3 regions of the Clostridium sp. CM039 genome follow, and region 2 is predicted to be linked to each of the others. Evidence: riboswitches for the same ligand, from Rfam matches in the RefSeq annotation. Region 2 holds a riboswitch; each other region holds the start of a gene.
What was found. A riboswitch is a leader RNA that binds a small molecule or an ion and turns the genes downstream of it on or off. The one in region 2 is predicted to bind S-adenosylmethionine.

Region 1 (5,975 bases), 670 kb from region 2:
TGGGAAACACTAGTTTAAATTCATTTAAGGAAGAATATGGATCTCACTTACACTTTGAAGTTCTGCAGAGTAATAAGAATGTTGATCCTGCTAAATATGTAAAATATGAGAAATATCAACCTGCAGAAACTAAGAAATAACCAATAACCATCTCAATTAGCCATTTTTTAAAAATATATTAGAAGATGACTAATTGGAATGGAATTTAAAAGCAAGATAATGCATATTTATAAATATATAAGGGTTAAGGAGGCAACACTTGAAAGACTATATTGAAGATCGAGTACTAGAAGTTGCTAAGTACATTATCGAGTCAAAATCTACAATAAGAAGAACTGCCAAAGTGTTTGGCGTTAGCAAGAGTACTATACACAAGGATATGACGGAAAGATTACCCACAATAAATCCTCAAATTGCCAGCGATGCAAAAACAATTTTGGATATAAATAAAGCTGAGCGGCATATAAGAGGCGGAAGAGCAACTAAATTGAAATATAAAGAAGCACAAGGATAAAAACATTCGAAGCTAAAAACTATAAAAAAATTTTAAAATTAAAAGAGGGTTTTCTTATAGCTTTATAGAATAGAGTTTAGTGTAATTTAAATATTGAATATACTAAAGAGCAGGAGTGGTTTTGAAATGTTTTTTTTTAGAATGGGTACAGATATGGGAATAGATTTGGGTACATCTACAGTGCTTGTATATATTAAAGGAAAAGGTGTTATATTAAAAGAACCTTCTGTTGTTGCCATAGATAGAAATAATAATAAGGTATTGGCAGTAGGAGAAGAAGCTAGGCAAATGATAGGAAGGACACCAGGCAATATTGTGGCAATACGCCCTATGAGGGACGGTGTTATTTCGGATTATGACATAACTGAAAAAATGTTAAATCATTTTATCAAGAAGGCTTGTGGGAAAAGAAGGCTATCTTCTCCAAAAGTTGTAATATGTGTACCTTGCGAAGCAACGGAAGTAGAAAGAAGAGCGGTAGAAGATGCAGGTAGAAATGCCGGAGCTAAGAAAGTTCAACTTATAGAAGAACCACTAGCAGCGGCAATCGGAGCGGGACTCGATATTACTAGAGCAAGTGGTAATATGGTTATTGACATTGGTGGAGGCACGACTGATATTGCAGTTATTTCTTTAGGAGGCATGGTTGTACGTGAATCAGTTAAAGTAGCTGGTGATAAGTTTGATGAAGAGATTATAAAATATATCAGAAAAAAACATAAATTAATGATTGGTGAGAGGACTGCAGAGGATTTAAAAATCAACATAGGTTGTGCTTATAAACAAGAAGAAAAGACAAGCATGGAGATAAGAGGGAGAGATTTAATTACAGGTCTTCCTAAGAATTTAGAAGTATCATCAGAAGAAATGAGAGAAGCTTTAAAAGAGGCGGTATATTTAATAGCAGGATGTGCACATTCCGTATTAGAAAAAACACCACCTGAGCTTTCAGCAGATATAGCTGATAAAGGTATAGTTATGACTGGTGGAGGTGCATTGTTAAAAGGCTTAGGTAAGCTCATACAAGAGGTTACTAAAGTTCCGGTATATCTAGCGGAGGATCCGATTTCATGCGTAGCACTCGGAACAGGTAAAGTATTGGATTATATGGATAAGTTAGATAATTCATTCAATGGAAGAGAATTATGCTTAACAGAATAAAAAGTATAAGCAAGCTATAAAAATAAGCAATACAATTATTAGTTTAATTGCATTGCTTATTTTTATATTATATAAGATTTGTAAGTTTAAATTGTGGATAATTATTTAAAACTAATTAAAGCATGTTAAACAGGGCTCAAATTATTTTCTTCATTGGTAAGGGAGTGCAAATAGTATGAATGCAAGAGGGATCTGCTTAAAACATTAGCAATATCCATTACCAAGCTCAATCTTATGTTTCTATTTGTAAATAATTCACTATCATCACTTGAATCTACTATACCTATTAATGAAAGAGTGCCTACCTTAGGAAGGGTTTTCCCTACACCTTTGCCAGGATGAATTGGATAATTTCTAGCTTGGAGTTCTCCAATATTTGAAATGTCTCCTAAACAAGCATCTACACCTATTATAGTACAATTTGGGTGCAATGCATTTATTTTAGATAATTTACTATCTATGTTTAAGGCATGAATTGGATTATCTATAGTGCCATATACAGGTAATGGAAAGGAACTATTTTTTAAAAGTGTACCAACTAAAGGACCTAGACAATCGCCTATACATCTATCGGTACCTATGCAAACAACTAAAGTATTTTTGTCAATATAGTCTTTTAGAAAATTAGAAAGTGTATAGTATGCTAAAGGATCTTTATAATGGGTTTTAGCTTTACTCAAGAAATATACCTCCTTGTATTGCGCTGGGGAAAAATTATTAGTTTCCTATGAATAATTTATATGAATAAATCCCGTGTATTATTATAATAAAGAATAAAAAAATGATTAATTAAAAAATGATATATAAGTATATTAACTATATGAAGGAAAACCAAATAAAAAATATAATAAATTATTTGTGCAAATAGTAAGTTGTATCAATGCTTAATATTAAGCAAATATGCGAATAGTATAGTTATGGAGAGAAGAAGTCGTTTATTAAAGGATAATAGACTTGAAATTAATTAATTAAAGTTGTATAATAATTCTTGTCGACACGGTAAAACGGTAAAACGGCAAAATGATAAAACATAATATGCTGGCATGGCTCAACGGTAGAGCAGCTGACTTGTAATCAGCAGGTTGTAGGTTCAATTCCTATTGCCAGCTCCATAAGTGGAGGAGTTCCCGAGTGGCCAAAGGGGGCAGACTGTAAATCTGTTACGTAATGTTTCGATGGTTCGAATCCGTCCTCCTCCACCATTTATAATGGTTTACAATAAATTATGGTTTACAATAAATTATGGGAGCATAGCTCAGCTGGGAGAGCATCTGCCTTACAAGCAGAGGGTCACAGGTTCGAACCCTGTTGTTCCCACCATAATAATCTTTTTAAAATAGAATAAAATGCATGCTGGCATGGCTCAACGGTAGAGCAGCTGACTTGTAATCAGCAGGTTGTAGGTTCAATTCCTATTGCCAGCTCCACATATGGAGGAGTTCCCGAGTGGCCAAAGGGGGCAGACTGTAAATCTGTTACGTAATGTTTCGATGGTTCGAATCCGTCCTCCTCCACCAAAAGACATCTATAGATGTCTTTTTTTATTTTTTACAGGGTTTAGATTCTGTTGACACCATAGAATGCATATGGTATTATAATTAAAAGTTAATAATTGATAACTCTTATCAAGAGAGGTGGAGGGAAAAAGGCCCTATGAAACCCGGCAACCGGTGCAATGCACCATGGTGCCAATTCCTGCAGTTATAATCTGCAAGATAAGGGAGATGATTAAATCACCTCTTCTTATATTTGGAAGAGGTTTTATTTTTTTATAGGGAAATTTTAGAGAATAGAAGGGAGAATTATAATGAAAAGATTATTTACATCAGAATCCGTTACAGAAGGACATCCAGACAAAATTTGTGACCAAATTTCAGATGCTGTACTTGATGCTATTTTAGAGCAAGATCCTTATGCTAGGGTTGCTTGTGAAACAGCGGTTACTACAGGAATGGTTTTAGTAATGGGAGAGATAACAACTAGTTGTTATGTAGATGTTCCTAAGGTTGTTAGGAATACCATTGAAGGCATAGGATATACTAGAGCAAAATACGGGTTTGATGCTAGCACATGCGCTGTACTTACGTCTATTAATGAACAATCAACAGATATAGCTATGGGAGTAGATGAGGCATTAGAATCTAAAGCAGGCGAGATTGATAAGGTTGACGCAATAGGTGCTGGTGATCAAGGCATGATGTTTGGATTTGCAACTAATGAGACACCAGAATACATGCCACTACCAATTGCTATGGCTCACAGATTAGCAAGAAAGTTAAGCGAAGTAAGAAAAAATGGCACATTAGATTACTTAAGACCGGACGGAAAGACTCAAGTTACTGTAGAGTATGAAGATAATAAGCCAGTAAGAATAGATACTATTGTTATTTCAACTCAACATGCAGAAGAAGCAACTCATGATCAAATTGAAAATGATTTAAAAGAGCATGTAATAAAACCTGTAGTTCCAAGTGGATTATTAGATGAAAATACTAAATATTATATAAATCCTACAGGCAGATTTGTAATTGGAGGACCGCAAGGAGACTCTGGTTTAACAGGAAGAAAAATAATAGTAGATACTTATGGTGGATATGGAAGACATGGAGGTGGAGCATTCTCAGGAAAGGATGCAACAAAAGTTGATAGATCCGCTGCATATGCTGCAAGATGGGTTGCTAAAAATTTAGTTGCTGCAGGAGTTTCAGATAAATTGGAAATTCAGTTAGCTTATGCTATAGGTGTAGCTAAACCGGTATCTATAGAGGTCGAAACTTTCGGAACAGGAAAAATTGACGATGATAAAATAGTTCAAATAGTTGAAAAAGTATTTGATTTAAGGCCAGCTGTAATTATAAGAGAATTAGAACTAAGAAGACCTGTTTATAAACAAGTAGCTGCCTATGGACATTTTGGAAGAATTGATTTAGATCTTTCATGGGAAAAACTAAACAAGGTTGATGAAATAAAAAAGTACGTATAATATAAAAAAAGGGATAACAATTATTAATTGTTATCCCTTTTTAGTGCATGTGATTATTAAGTAGTATTTTGATAAAACCTAAGATAGGGGTATACTGAACATAAGAGATGTAAAATACATATGATATAATAACATTAATAATAATATTATTGCTAATAATATTATTATTAATGTTATTATATGAATTTATAAATAGGAGAGATTTTATGCCGGAAATACAAGGGATAATCGAAGATGTAGTATTTCATAATGAAGAAAATGGATATATAATTGCTCATTTGAATGATAATAAAAAGCAGATAACTGTGGTAGGCATTGTGCCATATATAAGTGAAGGGCAGAACCTGAAATTAACGGGGGAGTGGGTTACTCATCCTCAATTTGGCAAGCAATTTAGAATAATACAATGTGAGGAAATAATACCTAGTTCACTTGAAGGTATAGAAAAATATTTAGCTTCAGGAGTTATTCAAGGAATTGGACCAATAACTGCTAAAAAAATTGTACAGCACTTTGGTGAAAACACCATGAATATATTAGATAATGAAATTGAAAGATTAAAAGAGATTGATGGTGTAGGACAAAAAAAGATTCAATTAATTTTTGAATCATATTCTAAGCAACGAGAAGTTAAAAATATAATGATATTTCTTCAAACATATGGAGTAACACCTAACCAATGTGTGAAAATTTATAAAAAATATGGAGGAGACTCTATAAAGGTAGTACAGGATAATCCTTATGTGTTAACTGAAACCATTTCTGGAGTAGGATTTAAAATTGCAGATAAGATAGCACAAAGTTTAGGCATTGACAAAGAGTCGCCTTTCAGAATACAAAGTGGAATTAATTATGTGGTAAATGAATTTTGCGCTATGGGAAATACTTATATGCCCTTAAACAAATTATACAAAGAATCTAAAAATATTCTTGGGGTTACGGCTGAAGAAATTGAAAAAAATGTTTATGATAATGTATTGCAGGGAAAATTGAAAGTCGAAAATATTGATGAAGAAGACTGTGTTTTCACTATGCCGTTCTATTACTGTGAATTAGCTATTACTAAAAAAATTATAACCTTATCTATAGAAAAGTATGACGAATTAGAAATAGACATAGAAGAAAAGATTAATGACTTCGAAGAAGAAAAAAACATAAAATTTGCAACGTCTCAAAAGACTGCTATTTGTGGTGCTGCAGAAAATAGTATTGAAATAATAACGGGAGGTCCAGGTACTGGCAAAACTACTATAATTAATTGCATTATAGAGGTATTTGAAGAAGCAGGAATGAAAGTTTATATGGCTGCGCCCACCG
Region 2 (5,975 bases):
TTTAATTTGATATATAGAGTATTCATTAATACCCCATTTCTATCAACTACTGTATTAGGACGAGTAAAGTCTTTTTGTTCTAGACCTTGGTGTAGGTACTCCATATATTCTTTCCATATCTGACCTGGTTCTTGAGCTCCATACATGTTTTGTGGCGCTGGAATATCATCTCCTACCCATACAGAGGTTGTATAATAAGGTGTATATCCTACAAACCAAGCATCTTTTGATTGATCTGTAGTTCCTGTTTTACCTGCAGTAAAGGGATAGTTACTAAGGGCTAAATTTGCATGACTTTCTGTTTTTGTTAGTACACCCTTTAAAGTATCCGTCATAAGATAAGAGGCACCACTATCATACACTGTAGTTTGCTTATGTTTATTTTCAAATAATACTTCATTAACTATTGTATTTGTTATTTTACGTACATTAGTCGGACTTATAAATTCGCCGTTTCTTGCAAGGGTTGAATAACCTGAAGCCATTTCAACTGGCGTAACACCCTTTGTAAAACCACCTATAGCAATTATAGGGTAAATATCTTGAGGAGTTGTATATTTAAACTCCATGTTTTGTAAATATTTCAACGAATTCTTTACGCCCATTTCTCCCACTAATCTAACCGGGATAGTGTTTATAGATATCTCAACTGCATATCTTAAAGATACAGAACCTCTGTATTTAAAATCAACATTAGCGGGACCATTATCAAAGGCTTTGTCTTCATATTCACTAGCGGGAATGTAGCCTTTTTCAAATGCAGGGGTATATGCGATTAATGGCTTTATAGCGGAACCTGGCTGCCTTACACCTAAGAAGGCTCTGTTAAAGGTGTTACCATCTTGGCTTCTACCTCCAACTATAGCTACTACTTCTCCAGTATTATTATCTATAGTAACGCTTGCACCTTGCTTTTCATATAAATCTGTTTTGTTATTGGTGCTTGTATATTGAGCCAAATGACTATCTACTACACTTTGTAATTTTTCTTGTTTTGCAGTATCAATAGATGTATCTATTCTATATCCTCCACTAAGAAGTTGTTTTTCTTTAGACTCATATTCATCATTATACTTAGTGAAATAAGTGTTTCTATCATTATCATTACTAAAAGAATATTTAGAAACGAAACCATTTTGCTCCATTAACTTTAAGGTTGCATTGTGAACAGCATATTGAATATCATAGCTCATAGGTTCAGGTGCTGTACGAGGTTTAATATTTAATTTAATAACTTCTGCTTTTGCTGTATCAAAATCATTTTGTGAAATTTGTTCTAAGCTTAGCATTTTATCTAAGACTAAGTCTCTCCTCTTTATAACATTGTCAAGCTGAGTCACGGGGTTATAAACAGATGGATTATTAGGTATTGAAACAAGCATAGCTATTTGAGATAAATCTAAATCCTTATTATTCTTTTGAAAGTAAAATTGTGAAGCACTTTCAATACTATAGCATCCATTGCCGAAGTTTATATTATTTACATAAAACTCTAATATTTGATCTTTTGAATATCTTTCTTCTAATTTCTTTGCTATAACAGACTCTTCCAATTTTCTCGACAAGGTTACGTCAAATGTAAGGAATACATTTCTTGCAAGTTGTTGCGTTATTGTTGAACCACCTTGTACGATAGCTCCCTTGGATTTTATATATACCCAGACAGCTCTCCTTATACCTTTATAATCTATACCACCATGTTTATAAAATCTTTGGTCTTCTATTGAAGTGACAGCTTTACCTACATAGGGATTTAAGTCTGCTTCTTTTGTGTAATAATATGTATTGGTCTTAAATTCTTTTAATAGTTTACCATTAGTATCAAAAAATTGTGTTGGTTTTCGGGTATTAAAGGAGGTTTCGTTTATGGTTTGTGCTATATTGTTAGCATCTTTTATAGTTGCCTCTATTTTAGGCCCATATTTAATATAACCATATCCTAAAGTTATCGTAGCCGATACGAAAATTATTGCAGAAAATATCAATAAACCTTTAACGATTTTTTTCCAAAGTTTCTTTTTAACCGGTGCTATTTTTATGGGTTCTACATTTTGATTATCATCCATTAATATCTCCTCCTTTTTTTATTATACAAAAAATGTCCAGGGTTAGCCCTGGATGACCACGCTTCATACATACGTAAAGGGGGGGCTTACTTGGTCGCCATAAGTATTTTCCTGTTTTTAGTCCTATATTCAATTGTTATTACTGAATTCTAATACTAGGTCACATAAAAGAGACCTTATGGGTCTCTCTTATACTATTAAAAAAGTGCTTAGTTTATGTGTGTATAATACAATTATTTTACAATTTTGTCAATAACACTAAGTTATATGATGTGATTTCTATTGATGTTAATTATTTCTTATTGGCATTTCAAACATTAGCCATACAATGTATCCTCCTAGAACAATATAATTATTACAATATATTATAACATAAATAATGTAACATGAATATTTATGTTATATATAAAGTATGAACAAAATATATATTATGATGAAACATCATTAGACAGTTGTATGATGTTTGGAGAAGGTGTATATAAAAACTTCTTTACATAGCATTCATATAGTGATATTATAAATCTAATTTAATAAATAAGTTAATTCTCATCAAGAGAGATAGAGGGACTGGCCCGATGACATCTCGGCAACCATCAGACGTATTGTCTGAATAGGTGCTAAATCCTGCGTTAATTTCATTGTAAATTAGCGGAAGATGAGAGAGGTGTCTTTGTAATTTTATACCTCTTTCATCATTATATAATGATGAAAGAGGTTTTTGTTTTTTTGAATAGATGTAAATAAAATTTAATAGTGTCTTATCAAGAGAGGTGGAGGGACTGGCCCTATGAACCCCGACAACCAGTATCATATTATGATACATGGTGTTAATTCCTGCAGCATTGCTGCAAGATAAGAATAAGTTTGGAAGTAGTGCCCAAGTTTATTCTTGGGCTCTATTTTTTTAGAGTGATGTTTAAAGAAAGGATCAAAAGGTAAAGATGAATTATAAGAAATGAAAAGGAGAAGGGATATCATGATTAAAGTTCGAGGTGTAAGTAAAAGTTTTTCAGGGGTTAAAGTGTTAAATGATGTTTCATTTACAGTGGAGGAAGGTGATATTTATGGTGTTATTGGTCACAGTGGAGCTGGTAAATCCACTTTACTTAGATGCTTTAATGGGCTTGAAACCTATGATACAGGTACCATTAATATAATGGAAAAAGGGGTGAAACAGCTAAGTTTGAAAGAACTTCGCGAGTTTAGGAAAAATGTAGGCATAATATTTCAAAGTTTTAATCTTATTAACAGTAAAAATGTTTTTGAAAACATAGCATTTCCACTAGAAATATGGGGAAACGATAAAAATTTTATTAAAAAAAGAGTAGATAGCTTAATAGAGTTAGTAGGACTTAAGGATAAAGCAAACACCAATGTAAAACAACTTAGCGGAGGGCAGAAGCAAAGAGTTGGAATTGCAAGAGCGCTTTCACTTAATCCGAAAATATTACTTTGTGATGAAGCTACCTCTGCACTAGATCCTAAAACTACAAAATCTATATTAGAGCTTTTAAGGGCTATCAATAACAAATTTAATATAACAATTATTGTAGTTACCCATCAGATGGAAGTGGTAAAAGAAATTTGTAATAAATTTATTCTTTTAGAAGGAGGGGAAATTAAAAGCCATGGCATTACCGATGAACTATTTATTAGGCCAACAAAGGAAATGCAAACACTTATGGGAGAGGAAGAATTACTGCCTAGCACGGGATATAACATTAAAATATTTTTTACAAAGGAAATTACCCAGAGTTGCCTTATAACATCAATTGCCAGGGAGTTAAATATTGATTTTTCAATAGTATGGGGCAGGCTTGAAAAATTTAGGGATAACGTAATGGGAAGTCTCATAATAAATGCAAGTAAAGAGAATAAGAAGAAGATATTAAATTATTTAGATGAAAAATCTATAGAGTGGGAGCTCATTAATTATTCTGTGCAGCTTGAGAAGCACAAGGGAGAGAGTATAAATGCTATTTAAAGATATTTTATTACCTGCACTAAAAGAAACTATATATATGGTAACATTATCCACGATTTTTACAGTTATTTTAGGGTTTATTTCAGCAGTAGGATTAATTATAACTGGACCTATTGGCCTAAGGCCAAACACTTTAATCTATAAAATCTTAAATTTAGTAATAAATGTACTTAGGTCTTTTCCGTTTATTATACTAATGATATCTATATTCCCTTTAACTAAGCTTATAGTTGGAACAACAATAGGTACTAATGCAGCTATAGTTCCTCTAACGCTTGGTGCAGCACCTTTTGCTGCAAGAATAATAGAATCTGCACTTTTAGAAGTGGATTATGGAATTGTTGAAGCAGCTAAGTCATTTGGTGCAAAAACCTATCAAATTATATTTAAGGTTATGTTAAAAGAGGCAATGCCGTCTATAGTTCTTGGAGTTACGTTAACAATAATAAACATTATAGGTTACTCAGCTATGGCTGGGACAATTGGTGGAGGGGGACTTGGAGATGTAGCCGTAAAATATGGTTACTATAGATTTAAGTCAGATATCATGATATACACTGTAATTATATTAATTGCAGTTGTGCAAGTAATTCAAGCCTTAGGAAATATATTGTACAGAAAAATGATTAAATAAGTTTTGAATTATAAAAATATTAAAAGAAAAATAAGAGGAGGAAATTAAAAATGAAAAAAATATTAAGCATATTATTAACAATAGTTGTGATTTTTACACTGAGTGGATGTGGAGCAAAAAAAGAGGCGGATGTAACTGAGAAAAAAATCATTAAAGTAGGTGCGTCACCAGTGCCTCATAAAGAAATATTAGAGGCTATAAAGCCGATTCTCGCAAAAGAGGGATATACTCTCGAAATAGTAGAATTTACTGACTATGTAACACCAAACACTGCACTAGCCGAGGGACAATTAGATGCTAATTTCTTTCAACATATTCCTTATTTGCAATCCTTTAGTAAGGAAAAGGGAGTGGACCTAGACTATACTGTAAAGGTTCATCTTGAACCTATGGGTGTGTACTCTAATAAATATAAAAAGCTAAGTGATTTAAAAGATGGAGCTAAAATAGCCATTCCAAGTGATCCTACAAATGGAGCAAGAGCACTTAGAGTGCTTGAGAAGGAAGGGCTATTAAAACTAAAAAGTGGAGATCTTATTTCTAAACTTGATATTACTGAAAATAAAAAGAATTTTAAAATAACTGAATTAGACGCTCCTCAGCTTCCAAGGATTTTAAAAGATGTGGATGCAGCAGTTATAAACTCAAATTTTGCAATAGAAGCCAATTTAAATCCGACAAAAGACGCACTAGCAATTGAATCAAAAGATTCGCCTTATGCAAATGTGCTTGCAGTTAGAAAAGAAGATAAAACTAAACCTCATATAGAAGCACTTTCAAAGGCATTAAATTCTCTAGAAGTTAAAAAAATTATTGAAGATAAATATAAAGGAGATATAATTCCTGCTTTCTAAAAAAAATATAAAACCATTAATCATTTTGCTTTGGGCGTAATAGTCGAAAGTAAGATGATTTTTTTATAGTAAAGCATAAAGTTTAACGACATTTTTATACTTTTATTTTTTAAAAAATTCATTTTATACCTTATTAGTGTATAATTACCGTATGCAAATAATTTTTGGAGTAATTAATTCTAAAATGCAAATAAGGATAACATTATAATATGGAGGTTTAAAAATGAGTGTATTATTTCAAGCAATAAATAATTTTTTTGATTTTATAGTTCCTATTGCGGATTTTCTATGGGAATTTCCAACTAATTTTAAGTGGTATCAAAACATCCCGGTTTTAGGTAATTTTGCCTTTGCAGTTATTTTACTTTTAGGAACAGGAATTTATCTTACATTTAAAACTGGATTTATTCAAGTTATGGCATTTAAAAAAGGAATTA
Region 3 (5,975 bases), 940 kb from region 2:
ACCGAGGAAAGCTGGGGATTTACTAAAAGCATGGATGATAATGTGATAACATCAAAATGGGGTTTACTATTAAAAAATCATAAAGAAAGTAATGTATTATTTTATATTAGGGCATATTCAGATTTATGGAAAATGGAAAATATTAAAAATATTAATTTGGCAAGATAAATGACTGCTATGGTTATTTTTGAAATTAGACTTGCTTTTAAAAAACTTGTATGTAAAAAATGATTAATAGAAAAAAGGGACTTTAAGGAGAGGGCGGAGGAAGGTTTGTCAATATGAGGAGACTATGATAGTATATAAGCATATAAGGAACTCCATATATTTTTTTTTGTGAATTTTAACTTTGTAATTTCTATTCTTATGAAGTTGTAAAAAGAAAATTGACAATAATTCTTATATATTAGAGTTAACAATAACGAATGGAGGAAATGAAATTATGGCTGATTTGCCAAATTGCCCAAAATGTAATTCAGAATACACTTACGAAGATAGAAGTATTTTTGTTTGCCCTGAATGTGCTCATGAATGGACTTTAGAATTAGAAACAGAAAGTAGTGAAGAGAAAAGGATTATCAAAGATGCAAATGGAAATGTATTAAACGATGGTGATTCTGTAACAATAATCAAAGACCTTAAAGTAAAAGGAAGTCCATTAGCCATAAAAAAAGGTACAAAAGTAAAAAATATACGTTTGGTTGATGGAGATCATAATATTGATTGCAAAATTGATGGGTTTGGAGCTATGGAATTAAAATCTGAATTTGTTAAAAAGGTATAAATCAAGGTTTAATGTAATAGAACCGAAATAGTGAACTTCACCCCATTGAATGATTATAACTAAAAAAGTTGTAAAATTCATCTGATGGGGTGTTTTTATATATAAATACTAAAAGGAGAATAAGTTTAATAAAATGATTCCATCCTTATTATACTTTCTATTTTGTTGACGTTTTCTAGTTCTTTTATTTTTTCTAATGAAATTCTTATGTTTTTTTCTGAACTTTTATGTGTAATAAATCCTAGTGGTCCATGATCATCGTGCCTTACATCTCCAGTAACGGACATAATGCTGACATTGTTTTTCCCAAATATTTTCGCTGTATCTCCTAAAACTTCTACTGTATCTTTAACATTAAGTCTAATATAGAATTCTGATTCATTTTCTTCTGATTTTTTCACTTCTTTAAAATCAGTCTTGTCACTTAGGTCTAATAAGTCATAAGGATTTACATTATTTCTTAATATGGATATTATATCACCTACAACTGCACTTCCAGTTGGAAAAGCTCCAGCGCCTTTTCCATATAGCATTAACTCTCCAACTGCATTTCCTTTTATCATAATAGCATTAAATGCATCGGCTACATTTGCCATTGGGTGGCTCGAAGGTATTAGGGTTGGATGTACTCTTAGCTCTAATTTGTTATTTACTTCTTTAGCTATTGCTAAAAGTTTTATTGAATAACCAAGTTTTTTAGCATATTCTATATCTATGTCACTAATACTTCTTATTCCTTCTCTATAAATACAATCATGATCTACCTTAGTTCCAAATGCTAGAGAAGACATTATTGCAAGCTTATATACAGCGTCAAAGCCATCAACATCAGAGGTTGGGTCTGCTTCAGCATAACCCTTTTCTTGCGCCTCCTTTAGTGCTTCATCAAAGCTAATCCCATCCATTGTCATTTTGCTTAATATGTAATTAGTTGTTCCATTTATAATTCCAATTATCTGATCAATCCTATTGGCTGTAAGGCTCTCATTAATCTCGCGTATTATTGGAATTCCACCAGCCACACTTGCTTCATAATAAAACAATACGTTTTCTTTCTCCGCTGTTTTAAATAACTCTTCGCCCCAGTTCGCGATAACTAATTTATTAGCAGTTACAATATGTTTTTTAGATTTCATTGCGCGTATCATATACTCTTTAGATTTATCGCATCCACCAATAAGTTCAACCACAATTTTTATACTTTCATCATTTATAATATCATCAATGTTATCTGTTAATAGGCCATTAGGTGCTTTGATATCTCTTTTTTTATTTATATCTTTTACAAGTATTTTAGCAACTTCTATTTCATAATTTGAACGTTTCATTATTTCTTTTCTATTTTCGTGAAGTATTTTCCATACACCCGTCCCAACATTTCCAAAACCTAAAATCGCTATTTTTACCTTTTTCATAATAGTTTTCCTTTCTAAACTTTAAAGTTATTCCTCCGTCATCTAAGGTGATGGAGGAATATAGTTAGGAACAAGACCTTATTTTGAAACCAGCTGCCAAAGAATTATTGACTTTTTATTGAACTGATTTTTCTAGAGCTTGCGTCAAATCGTATATAATGTCATCGATACCCTCAACGCCAATTGAAAGTCTTATCAAATCTGAAGTAACTCCAGCAGATTTTTGCTCCTCTGCGTTAAGCTCTGCATGAGTTGTACTTGAGGGGTGAATTACTAGAGATTTTGCATCTGCAACATTTGCAAGCAGCGAAAATAATTCTACATTATTAATAAATTTTTTTCCAGCTTCAAGGCCACCTTTTATTCCAAAAGTGAATATTGATCCTGCTCCTTTTGGTAGGTATTTTTTAGCTAAATCTTTGTATCTGCTCCCGTCAAGTTCAGGATAATTTACCCATGAAACATTTGGATGCTTACTCAAAAATTCAACAACTTTCCTAGCGTTTGTTACATGTCTCTCAACTCTTAACGATAATGATTCCAAACCTTGAAGAAATAAAAATGCACTTTGAGGGCTAAGCGTCGCACCGGTGTTTCTTAAAAGTTGAACTCTAGCTTTTAAAGCAAATGCTGGAGCACCTAAATTAGCATATACTATTCCATTATAGCTTTTATCCGGAGTTGTAAAATCAGGGAATTTACCGCTAGCTGCCCAATCAAATTTACCAGCATCAACTATAATTCCACCAATAGTAGTTCCATGTCCTCCAATGAACTTTGTTGCTGAATGAATAATTACATCTGCACCATACTCAATTGGACGGCAAAGGAAGGGAGTTGCAAAGGTATTGTCAATAATAAGGGGTATTTTATTTTCATGAGCAATATCCGCTACTGCCTCTATATCTAGAACATTTATTTTTGGGTTTCCCATTGTTTCAGCATAAAGTGCTTTTGTTTTATTCGAGATAGCTTTTCTAAAATTTTCAGGATCATCTGGATCAACAAATGTTACGTTAATTCCAAGTTTTCTAAGAGTAACATTAAATAGTTCATAAGTACCACCATATAGAGTGCTTGCAGCTACTATTTCATCGCCTGAATTTGCTACATTAAGTATTGCATAGAATGTTGCAGCTATTCCTGAAGCTGTAGCAAGTCCTGCTACTCCGCCTTCGAGAGCGGCTACTCTTTTTTCAAAAACGTCTGTAGTTGGGTTCATTATTCTTGAATATATATTTCCTTCTTCTTTTAATTGAAATAAATTTGCTGCATGATCTGCATTTTTAAAAACAAAAGATGATGTTTGATAAATTGGGACTGCTCTCGAGCCTGTAGTAGGGTCTGGAACCTGCCCTGCATGTACCTGTAATGTTTCAAAACTTAATTTTCGCTCACTCATATTAATTTCTCCTTTTATAATTATTTTTCTAAAAAAAAGCTGCTCTCCTATAAGGAAAGCAGCATGATTAACTTTAATAAACAATAAAATTGTATCATAAAATTTGCTATCGTCCTTATCTTTCAGATTTTACAATCTGATGGAATTGACACCATTGCACTTCTTTTAAAAATGCTGGTTGTCGGGCATCATCGGGCCAGTCCCTCTGCCGCTCTGGATAAGTTATATTTAGTTGTTAGTATTTAGTACATTATTTATTTAGATTTTTGGGAAAGAAAAAAAGCTACTTTCCTATAAGGAAAGTAGCAATAGTTAACTTTAATAAACAATAAAATTGTATCATAAAATTTGCTAACATCCTTATCTTTCAGATTTTACAATCTGCAGGAATTGACACCACTACATTCGAATAAGAATGCTGGTTGTCGGGCTTCATCGGACCAGTTCCTCTGCCACTCTGGATAAGTTGTATTCAGTTATTAGTATTTAGTATATTACTCATAAAAACAATTGTCAATACTTTTTTTAAAGATAAAATTATTTTAATTATGCCCTTTTATAATACTATATGCTGCACTGAACATACCAAATAAAATGCCAACGATAGGGAATATAATCCAATTAATGTGCCATAGATTAAAAACTAATCCACTGACAAGGAAGATACAGATTGCTAATGGCCATACGATAGCAGCAACTGCACCAATAAGTTTATTATCTTCAGTTTTTTCTTTTGAAAAGTCACCAATCTGTAAAAGAATACTAAAACTCTGCTTAATATTTCCAAAATATATAAAGAGGAAAACGGCAATAGCAATCATCACAAGTAAAACAACTACTCCGTAGCTAGATGCATTGTCGCCAAAAGCAGATGATACAAAAAGTGCAACTGGTGATATGACACATATGCACACACCTGTTATTACAGATATCATATGGGTTGATGCAAAAGCATTATTTTTTTGATTTACAATTACTTTTACATGAAGAGGTAAATCAAAACCGCTTTTTAGATACTTGTATTTTTCTAGCTTCATACCGGAATAAATGAATAAAGCTACAGCAGGTACACACAGTAAGAATAGTGCAATAATGCCAAACATATCGCTGAAATCTTTTGAAATTCCTTTACAGATAATGCCACCATCTATGAGAGTGGTAATTAATATTAATATAGCTGTTGCTACAATACATAAAAAAACACCTATACCCATCAATAAGCCAGATTCTTTTTTTGTAGTCATAAAGTTATCGGCCTCTTCTTGTGTAATGGTTTTAAGTATCGCACCCTTTTTCATATGTTCGATGCCAAGTTCATCAATTAATTCGTCAATATTGCCAAATTCTGAAATTACAATACCAATGGCCTCATTTTCTGATTTTCCATCATTCTTATTCTCGTTATATTTTTCTTCCATATTCCATAATAAATCATTTTTTAATTTGACCGTCTGATTTGTTCTTGGTAGGACTTTAAACATATTATCTAAATAATTTTTTATAGTTTCCATTCTAATCCCTCTCCTTAATAAATTTATTAATAACTTCTTTTGTTAAGCTCCATTCTTCACATTTTTCTTTATAGTAGGTTAAACCTACGGGGGTGATTTTATAATATGTGCGTCTTTTACCAAAGGTTTCGTCTTTATAGAAAGATTCGATATATCCATTCTTCTCAAGACGGTTGAATGCTGAATAGAGTGTGGTCTCTTTCATAACATACTTCTCCTCTGATAATTTTCTGATGTTTTTTGATATTTCATACCCGTAGGATTCGCCATCTTGAAGCATAAAAAGAATAATCGTATCATTATATCCTCGAATTACATCGCTGCTTATCAAATTATATCCTCCTTTGCTTTTACTGCATCTGTAGTACTTTGTCTGTCGTAGTAATTCAAGGATAACACAATTACTACGACAGGTAAAGTATTTTCTGAAATTTGCATAGATGTAATATTACTGTAAGTTTTGAAGATGGTACCTTATAGATTATTATGATAAACTATATACAGTAATAATTAGATTGGAAGGAATGGTGAGTTATGGACATAATATTTTTATTAAAAGCAATTATAATAGCAATAGTAGAAGGGGTAACTGAATTTATCCCAGTATCGTCTACAGGACATATGATATTGATTGGATGGGCAATTGGGTTTGAGGGAGAGTTTGTAAAGATGTTTGAAGTTGTAATCCAACTTGGAGCAATAATGGCAGTTGTTGTTTTGTATTGGGAGAAGATTAGCGAAAGTATAATAGAATTTTTTAAGTTTATATTTACTAAAGGAAAAGAGGGAAAGAAAGGATTCAGATTTGGGATAAATGTTATTACGGCATCTATTCCAATGGGAATTGCAGGAGTAGTATTATA

Region 1: another riboswitch for S-adenosylmethionine. It lies ahead of metK (methionine adenosyltransferase); the one in region 2 lies ahead of ACWJJ2_RS15460 (methionine ABC transporter ATP-binding protein).
Region 3: another riboswitch for S-adenosylmethionine. It lies ahead of ACWJJ2_RS11135 (O-acetylhomoserine aminocarboxypropyltransferase/cysteine synthase family protein); the one in region 2 lies ahead of ACWJJ2_RS15460 (methionine ABC transporter ATP-binding protein).

Annotation. Positions count from the first base shown of each region.
Region 1 is NZ_CM143649.1:2,617,492-2,623,466, reverse strand. Features, by position in the region: gene ACWJJ2_RS12185 (M23 family metallopeptidase) at 1-140, shown strand, start outside; gene spoIIID (sporulation transcriptional regulator SpoIIID) at 260-514, shown strand; gene mreB (rod shape-determining protein) at 641-1,675, shown strand; gene yyaC (spore protease YyaC) at 1,801-2,355, opposite strand; tRNA gene ACWJJ2_RS12165 (tRNA-Thr) at 2,713-2,787, shown strand; tRNA gene ACWJJ2_RS12160 (tRNA-Tyr) at 2,793-2,877, shown strand; tRNA gene ACWJJ2_RS12155 (tRNA-Val) at 2,920-2,995, shown strand; tRNA gene ACWJJ2_RS12150 (tRNA-Thr) at 3,028-3,102, shown strand; tRNA gene ACWJJ2_RS12145 (tRNA-Tyr) at 3,108-3,192, shown strand; SAM riboswitch class I at 3,295-3,397, shown strand; gene metK (methionine adenosyltransferase) at 3,483-4,658, shown strand; gene recD2 (SF1B family DNA helicase RecD2) at 4,865-5,975, shown strand, end outside.
Region 2 is NZ_CM143649.1:3,285,997-3,291,971, forward strand. Features, by position in the region: gene ACWJJ2_RS15455 (transglycosylase domain-containing protein) at 1-2,066, opposite strand, end outside; SAM riboswitch class I at 2,610-2,728, shown strand; SAM riboswitch class I at 2,822-2,925, shown strand; gene ACWJJ2_RS15460 (methionine ABC transporter ATP-binding protein) at 3,043-4,050, shown strand; gene ACWJJ2_RS15465 (methionine ABC transporter permease) at 4,040-4,684, shown strand; gene ACWJJ2_RS15470 (MetQ/NlpA family ABC transporter substrate-binding protein) at 4,735-5,538, shown strand; gene ACWJJ2_RS15475 (alanine/glycine:cation symporter family protein) at 5,762-5,975, shown strand, end outside.
Region 3 is NZ_CM143649.1:2,344,667-2,350,641, reverse strand. Features, by position in the region: gene ACWJJ2_RS11150 (alpha-amylase family glycosyl hydrolase) at 1-168, shown strand, start outside; gene ACWJJ2_RS11145 (zinc ribbon domain-containing protein YjdM) at 443-784, shown strand; gene ACWJJ2_RS11140 (homoserine dehydrogenase) at 910-2,199, opposite strand; gene ACWJJ2_RS11135 (O-acetylhomoserine aminocarboxypropyltransferase/cysteine synthase family protein) at 2,315-3,601, opposite strand; SAM riboswitch class I at 3,714-3,825, opposite strand; SAM riboswitch class I at 3,959-4,069, opposite strand; gene ACWJJ2_RS11130 (permease prefix domain 1-containing protein) at 4,144-5,112, opposite strand; gene ACWJJ2_RS11125 (PadR family transcriptional regulator) at 5,114-5,443, opposite strand; gene ACWJJ2_RS11120 (undecaprenyl-diphosphate phosphatase) at 5,647-5,975, shown strand, end outside.